One region of the Paraburkholderia sp. GAS38 genome, then DNA from elsewhere that is predicted to be linked to it. Evidence: riboswitches for the same ligand, from Rfam matches in the RefSeq annotation. Region 1 holds a riboswitch; the other holds the start of a gene.
What was found. A riboswitch is a leader RNA that binds a small molecule or an ion and turns the genes downstream of it on or off. The one in region 1 is predicted to bind thiamine pyrophosphate.
Positions count from the first base shown of each region.

Region 2: it holds a riboswitch for thiamine pyrophosphate, as region 1 does, so the genes downstream of both, P3T42_RS33105 (FAD-dependent oxidoreductase) here and thiC (phosphomethylpyrimidine synthase ThiC) in region 1, are expected to answer to the same signal.

Region 1 is NZ_JBNDJO010000002.1:411,183-415,356, reverse strand. It holds gene P3T42_RS06045 (molybdopterin-dependent oxidoreductase) at 26-820, opposite strand; gene P3T42_RS06040 (cytochrome b/b6 domain-containing protein) at 832-1,482, opposite strand; TPP riboswitch at 1,833-1,951, shown strand; gene thiC (phosphomethylpyrimidine synthase ThiC) at 2,042-3,973, shown strand.
Region 2 is NZ_JBNDJO010000019.1:106,084-110,257, reverse strand. It holds gene P3T42_RS33110 (ABC transporter ATP-binding protein/permease) at 1-1,053, opposite strand, end outside; TPP riboswitch at 1,418-1,529, shown strand; gene P3T42_RS33105 (FAD-dependent oxidoreductase) at 1,739-2,887, shown strand; gene thiS (sulfur carrier protein ThiS) at 2,960-3,157, shown strand; gene P3T42_RS33095 (thiazole synthase) at 3,233-4,048, shown strand; gene thiE (thiamine phosphate synthase) at 4,045-4,174, shown strand, end outside.

The DNA.
Region 1 (4,174 bases):
GAGGGTCGGGCCCAACCCGCGCGCGTCAGGAGCCTCCGAACCAGTTGTAGCCCTGGTCGACCCAATAGCCGCCAGGGAAGGTATTCGTGACGAACATCTCGACGATGTGCTTCGGATTCTTGTAGCCGAGCTTGGTCGGCATGCGCAGCTTCATCGGGAAGCCGTATTTCGTGGGCAAACGCTCGCCGTCGTATTCGAAGGTGAGAAGCGTCTGCGGATGCAGGGCCGTCGCCATGTCGATGCTTTCGTAGTAGTCGTCGGCGCATTTGAAGCCGACGTACTTCGCGCTGGTGTCGGCGCCGACGCGGCGCAGGAAACCGGCGAACGGCGTGCCGCCCCAGCGGCCGATCGCGCTCCAGCCCTCCACGCAGATGTGGCGCGTGATCTGCTCGGCGTGCGGCAGCGCGTACAGCTCGGGCAAGCTCCAGGTGCGCTGGCCGGTGACGAGGCCGCTCACTTTCAGCCGGTAGTCCGTGGGATCGACCACGGGCGCGGAATCGACGTCGTAGAACGCGTTGAACGGGAACGGCCGCGTGATCTGCGCTTCGGTGTAGGTCGGCGCCAGTTGCTGCGGATCGAAGATAAAGGCCTGGGCGCGATCGTTCAGACGCGAGACGGCCGTGAGAAACGCGTTCACCGATTTGTCGTCGGTGAGCGAGCAGCCGGTCAGCATCGACAGGCCGCCGAGCGTCAGCAACTGCCTGCCGAACAGGCGCCGCGACGGCATCGAGAGTTCACGGCGTGCGTCGATCAGGATCGACTCGCGGTCAAGCTGGCTCGAGAGCATGCGCCGGGCCGGTTTTTTGTCTGGGGTGTTCATGTCAGGTTTCCTTAACGACCACGCAGCATCGCGAGCAGCGAGCGCGGGACGAGTGCCACCATCGCCAGGTGCACGACGATAAAAGCCGCCATCAACGACATCGCACAGAAGTGCACGATGCGCGCGTTGTCGTAGCCGCCCATCAGTTCGCGCAGCAGCGGAAACTGCACCGACTTCCAGATCGCAAGACCCGAGAGCACCAGTACGATCAGGTCGCACACCACGAACACGTAGGCGAATCGCTGCACCGCGTTGTAGACGCGCAGATCGGCGTGCGACAACTTGCCGGTCAGCGCGGCGACGAAGTCGTGCAGGATGGCGCGCGGCGACAACGGCAGAAACTTGCGAAAGAAACGCCGGCTCGCCAGGTTGAGGGCGAGATAGACGAGGCCGTTGAAGAACAGCAGCCACATCGCCGCGAAGTGCCATTGCAACGCTCCGCCGAGCCAGCCGCCGAGTGTGAGCGATGGCGGGAAGGTGAAGCCTTTGAAGATCGGCGACGCGTCGTAGATGCGCCAGCCGGAGAGCATCATCGTGATTGCGGCCAGCGCATTGAGCCAGTGCGTGACGCGAACCCACACCGGGTGAATCGGACCGGTGCACGGTGCAGCGGGGGGTGCGGCGGGCGGCGCCGTGCCGGATGAGATGTGAGGGGTAGCCATGTGAAGCTCCGTGAATCAGGAATATGAGGCGCTGCGGGTAGCGGAGCTCAGCGAATGTCGTCGTGACCGGTCAATGGCAGGCTCCATCAGGGAATCTGCACGTTTGTCGGCCCACGCCGGCCGTTATGACAACGGAACCGAAATATTTTTTGGGGAGGGAGAAAAAGACACGCGAAAACCCGTGAGAACATCGCACCGCAGACCAGCCCGCCTCACCTTTCATGCTGCGGCGCATCACGCCGCGTAGCCTAATCGAGACAAGCCTCCCCGGCTGTAAGCTGGCCAGGGATCGCGCAGCGCCGATTTCAAGACCGGTTGCCAAGCACCGCGCGGCCGGTGTATCGTGTGCGCTGCTAACGCGGGGGTCCTGCGTCGCACAGAGGTTGGAGGTCTGTGCTGCGTGGGTGAGAAATACCCTTTGAACCTGATCTGGATAATGCCAGCGCAGGGAAGCGTACGGAATTCGCACCGCAGCACCGCCTCATCCTCTCGCGAATTCCGACAACTTCCGTCTCGTCTCCTGCTTAGCGGCCCCACATAGCTTTGCATGGAGATCCGCATGAACGCCAATCCGAAGTTCCTTTCCGCCGACGCTCACGTCGATGCGGCCGCTGTCGCCCCGCTGCCGAATTCCCGCAAGATCTACGTCACTGGCTCGCGCCCCGACATCCGCGTGCCGATGCGCGAAATCACCCAGTCGGATACACCGGACAGCTTCGGTGGCGAGAAGAATCCGCCCGTCTACGTCTACGACACGTCGGGCCCCTACTCCGATCCGGACGCCACGATCGACATCCGCGCCGGTCTGCCGGCACTGCGCCAGCGCTGGATCGAAGAGCGCGGCGACACCGAAGCGCTGAGCGGCCTCTCCAGCGACTTCAGCCGTGAACGCGCCGCCGATACCGCCACCGCCGATCTGCGCTTCCAGGGCCTGCACCGCACGCCGCGCCGCGCCAAAGCGGGCGCCAATGTCTCGCAGATGCACTACGCGCGCAAAGGCATCGTCACGCCGGAGATGGAGTACATCGCGATCCGCGAAAACCAGCAGCGCGCCGCGTATCTGGAGACCCTGAAGACGAGCGGCCCGAACGGCGAAAAGCTCGCCGCGATGATGGGCCGCCAGCATCCGGGGCAAGCATTCGGCGCGAGCGCATTCGGTCCGAACGGCCTCACGGCCATCACGGCGGAATTCGTGCGCGAAGAAGTCGCGCGTGGCCGCGCGATCATCCCGAACAACATCAATCACCCGGAAAGCGAGCCGATGATCATCGGCCGTAACTTCCTCGTGAAGGTGAATGCGAACATCGGCAACTCGGCGGTGACCTCGTCGATCGGCGAAGAAGTCGACAAGATGACGTGGGCGATCCGCTGGGGCGGCGACACGGTGATGGATCTCTCCACCGGCAAGCACATCCACGAAACGCGCGAGTGGATCATCCGCAATTCGCCGGTGCCGATCGGCACGGTGCCGATCTACCAGGCGCTGGAAAAGGTCAACGGCAAGGCCGAAGACCTGACGTGGGAAATCTTCCGCGACACGCTGATCGAACAGGCCGAGCAAGGCGTCGACTACTTCACGATCCACGCCGGCGTGCGTCTGCAATACGTGCCGCTCACCGCCAAACGCATGACGGGCATCGTCTCGCGCGGCGGCTCGATCATGGCGAAGTGGTGTCTGGCTCATCACAAGGAAAGCTTCCTGTACGAGCACTTCGAAGACATCTGCGAAATCATGAAGGCCTACGACGTGGCGTTCTCGCTCGGCGACGGCCTGCGTCCCGGTTCGATCTACGACGCCAACGACGAAGCGCAGCTCGGCGAGCTGAAGACGCTCGGCGAACTCACGCAGATCGCGTGGAAGCACGACGTGCAGACGATGATCGAAGGCCCCGGCCACGTGCCGATGCAACTGATCAAGGAAAACATGGACCTGCAACTGGAATGGTGCGACGAAGCGCCGTTCTACACGCTGGGACCGTTGACCACCGACATCGCCCCCGGCTACGACCACATCACGTCGGGCATCGGCGCTGCGATGATCGGCTGGTTCGGCACGGCGATGCTCTGCTACGTGACGCCGAAGGAACACCTGGGTCTGCCGAACAAGGACGACGTCAAGACCGGCATCATCACCTACAAGCTCGCGGCCCACGCGGCGGATCTGGCGAAGGGTCATCCGGGTGCGCAGGTGCGGGACAACGCGCTGTCGAAGGCACGCTTCGAGTTCCGCTGGGAAGACCAGTTCAACCTCGGCCTCGACCCGGACAAGGCGCGCGAATTCCACGACGAAACGCTGCCGAAGGACTCGGCCAAGGTCGCGCACTTCTGCTCGATGTGCGGCCCGCACTTCTGCTCGATGAAGATCACCCAGGACGTGCGCGAGTTCGCCGCGCAGCAAGGCGTGACCGACGACGAAGCCTTGAAAAAAGGCATGGAAGTGAAGTCGATCGAGTTCATGAAGAAGGGCGCTGAGATTTATCAGCGGCAGTAAGGGCAGCAGGCGGCGCATGCAGCAGGCGCCGCCCGCCCGCTCGCTTGCCTGCTTGCGATGCAGCGTCGAGCCCGCCACCGGCGGGCTCTTGCATTTGCGGACGGACGGGACGACGCTCACCGCGGTCCGACGAGGCTCGCTGAAGAACGGACGGTGTCGGCAGAGGCAAATCATCCTCAATAAGCCACTGAAATAAGCGGT
Region 2 (4,174 bases), on a different contig from region 1:
GCGTTTGAATTCGCGCAGACGATTCACGGTAGCGCGCCAGTCGACCAGGCTGCCGTAACTGTTGATGAACCAGGAGAACGAATCGCTCACCGTGCCGAACGAGTTCTGGATCTGCATCAACACGCCCATGGTGAAGGCGCCGGTGAAGTACTTGGGCGCCGCGACAATGAGCGGAAAGATGAACGCGATCTGGCCGTAGAAGCTCAGCACGAAGCTCAGCCGCTTGGTGTACTTCATCACGCGCCACCAGTTGTCGCGAATGCGCTGGAAGAAGTTTTGTGCGTTCGCCCGTTCGGTCTGCTCACCATCGTAAAACGCGATCTGTTCCGAGTTCTCGCGCACCCGGATCAGGCCGAAGCGAAAATCCGCCTCGACCTTCTGTTGCTGGTACGTAATCGAAACGAGCGGCCGGCCGAGCTTGTACATCACGTACGAGCCGCCCAGCGCATAGAGCGCGGCGACCCACACCATGTAGCCCGGAATGACGATCGGCATGCCGCCGAGTGTGACGGTCAAGGCCCCAGCGAGCGTCCAGAGGATGGTGACGAACGTAATGAGCGTGACGACCGTCGAGAGCAGGTCGAGCGTCAGCGAGAGGGTGCTGGTCGCAAAGGACTGCAGGTCGTCGGTGATCCGCTGGTCGGGGTTGTCCGTGAGGCGGTCGCGCTCGATCCGGTAGAAGGCGCTGTCGCCAAGCCATTCTTCGAGGTAGCGGGTGGTGAGCCACTGGCGCCAGCGGAAGCCGAGCATCTGACGCAGATAGCGGCCGTAGACAAAGAGGACGATCAGCGCCGCAACCAGGACGACCCAAACCGTCATCAGGTGGGGGAAGTCCTTCACGCTCTTGTTTTGCAGCATGTTGAAGAACTCGCCGTTCCAGCTATTGAACTTGACGCTGATCCAGACGTTGGCGAGGTTGATCACGATGATCGTAATCAGGAGTCCCCAGGCGATCTTCCATTCTTCAGAGACCCAGTAGGGCTTGATCAGACTCCACGCGGAGACTTTATCGTCCGGTTCTAGCGTGCCGGCGGGGGAAGTATTGGGTGTCATGACCATCCTGAAGAAATGCTGGCTCATCTTGGGCCGCTTCGCCATGGCTGGGCTCGGATGGCTCAGCCTATGACGAGTCGGCGCTACGGCGGTATTGCGATTGCGGCTTGCGTCTCGACCCCGTCGCACGACGCTGGACGTCCGTTGCCGGATGCCCGTCGCCGGATTCTGGCCCGAGCGCCTTAAGCGAAAATTAATCGCGGCGGACGCAGCGAGGCGCTTGTCCTGTCGTGCGTGAAGCGGGAAGCCGTGCGCTCGTTGCATTGTGCCAGAGGGCCGCGCGCGGCTGCATCAATCGGCAGTGGCGGCTGCCGCACAGCCGCGCCGGTTTGCGGCCCGCGCGCCTTTTATGGTCTAATGACTCTCGACGAAACAGGGGTGCTTTGCGCGCGGGCCACACGCCGCGGCGAGGCTGAGAGAGACCCTTTGCACCCGATCCGGGTAATACCGGCGCGGGAAGTTTCCGGAAGTCAGCGTTTCTTCCAGCTTTTCTTCCATTCCCCGCCGGGCGGCGTCCGTCACTGGATGCGCCTTTTGCCCGGCCGGCCTCGCAAGCCGGTTTCGTCCTTGGGTACGTGCGCCTGTTGCCGTACGGAAAGGATACGATGACCGCTCAATCTTCAGTTTATTGCCTCGTTTGTCCCCTCATGGCGCAAACCGCTCTGCGCGTGCCGGCGGGACGGCGATGAGCACGCACGCCCAGGCGGATTTCGCCGTCATCGGCGGTGGTCTGTGCGGCCGGCTGGTTGCATGGCGGCTCGCCGGCGCGGGGCACCGCGTCGCCCTGTACGAGCGCGGCGATGCCGCCGGCTCGCAGGCTGCCGCGTGGGTGGCGGCGGCGATGCTCGCCCCGCTCGCCGAAGCGGCCAGCGCCGAATTGCTGATCACGCGCCTCGGCGCCGCCTCGCTCGACTCCTGGCCGAGCGTGCTGGCCGAATTGCCCGAACCGGTGTTCTTTCAACGCAATGGCACGCTGGTCGTCTGGCATCACGCCGACCGCACCGAAGCGCCGTTGTTCGAGCGCCGCGTGCGCTCAAATGCGCCGGCGGATCTGCTCGAGGGCGGCTTTGTCGCGCTAGCGGGCGCCCAGCTCGGGGCGACCGAGCCCGCGCTCGCCGGCCGTTTCACGCAAGGCTGGCTGTTGCCGCACGAAGGGCAGCTCGACAATCGCCAGGTGCTCAGCGCGCTTGCCGCGGGTCTGGCCGAACGCGGTGTCGAGACGCACTGGAATACGCCGGTCGCCGATCACGCCCTGCCGCCGGCCCGCGTGACGATCGATTGCCGTGGACTCGGCGCCAAGGCGGTGTTGCCCACCTTGCGCGGCATCCGCGGTGAGGTCGCCCGCGTGCATGCGCCCGGTATCGGCCTCACGCGTCCGGTGCGCCTGCTGCATCCGCGCTACCCGTTGTATATCGCGCCGAAGCAGGACGATCTCTACGTGATCGGCGCCACCGAAGTGGAAGGCGAAGACATGTCGCCGGTCAGCGTGCGCTCCGCGCTGGAATTGCTGAGCGCGGCGTTCTCGGTGCATCCGGGCTTCGGCGAGGCGCGCATTCTCGAATTGAACTCGCAGTGCCGCCCGACCTTGCCGGACCACCGTCCGGCGCTGGTGTGGGATGGCGCGCAGACCTTGCGCGTGAACGGCCTGTACCGGCATGGCTACATGATCGTGCCGGAAGTCGCGGACGAAGCCGCCCGCTTTGCCGCCGCGCTGCTCGAAGGACGCATCGGCGATGCCGACGCCTTCGCCGGCTGGCGGCGCGATGCCCGCTGGAGCGAGCTGTTTCAGCTCGCCCGGCTCGATCCACAGAATTGCGCGCAGGTGCCGGCATGAGCGTTGCGAAGATGGCTGCATCGGCCGTCGTGCCCATCACTTGCGTGATCGATTGAACCGTATCTGAACACCATGGACATTCATATCAATCAGAAGCCGTTGTCGCTCCCCGACGGGGCGACCGTCGCCGATGCGCTGGTTGCCTTCGGCGCGCGTCCGCCGTTCGCCGTCGCGCTGAACGGCGATTTTGTTGCCCGCACCCAGCACGCCGCGCGCGCGCTGCAGGCGGGCGACAAGCTCGACGTCGTGCAACCCGTCGCCGGCGGCTAAACGGCGCTCGCCTGCGGGCCAAACGTGGTCGCCTGCGGCCAGGGCCCGCGCATTGCCAGAGACAAGGATTTTCAGATGACTGCTCCCATTCCCGCCGACGCCCTCACGCTGTACGGCCAAACCTTTGCGAGCCGGGTGCTGCTCGGCACCTCGCGCTATCCGTCGCTGCAGTCGCTGTCCGACTCGATCGATGCCGCGAAGCCCGGCATGATCACGGTCGCGCTGCGCCGCCAGATGAACGACGGCGGCGCCGATGCCGGCTTTTTCGACCTGCTCAAACGCCACGGCGTGCCGGTGCTGCCGAACACGGCTGGCTGCCAGAGCGTCGGTGAGGCGGTCACGACCGCCCATATGGCGCGCGAAGTCTTCGAGACCGACTGGATCAAGCTCGAACTGATCGGCGACGACTACACGCTGCAACCCGACCCGATCGGCCTGATCGAAGCGGCCGCTCGGCTGGTGAAGGACGGCTTCAAGGTGCTGCCGTACTGTACCGAAGATCTGGTGATCGGCCGGCGCCTGCTCGACGCCGGCTGCGAGGCGCTGATGCCGTGGGGTGCGCCGATCGGCACCGGCAAGGGCGTGATCAATCCGTACGGCCTGCGGGTGCTGCGCGAGCGGCTGCCGGACGTGCCGCTGATCGTCGACGCGGGACTGGGCGTTCCGTCGCATGCGGCGCAGGTGATGGAATGGGGCTTCGACGGCGTGCTGCTGAACACCGCGGTGTCGCAGGCGACTCACCCCGAGGCGATGGCCCGCGCCTTCGCGCTGGGCGTCGAAGCGGGTCGCGAGGCCTATCTCGCGGGGCCGATGGCCGAACGTGAAACCGCCCACGCGAGCACGCCGGTGGTCGGCATGCCGTTCTGGCATCAGGACGGGAGCGCAGCATGAACGCGACCTCGACGCAGACTTCGCCGCTCGGCGGCCGCGACTTGTTCTGGCCGCCTGCCGACGAGCTGACCGAAGCCGCCGAGCGCATCCGCGCGCGGCTGGGCGACTGGCCGCCGACCCACGCGC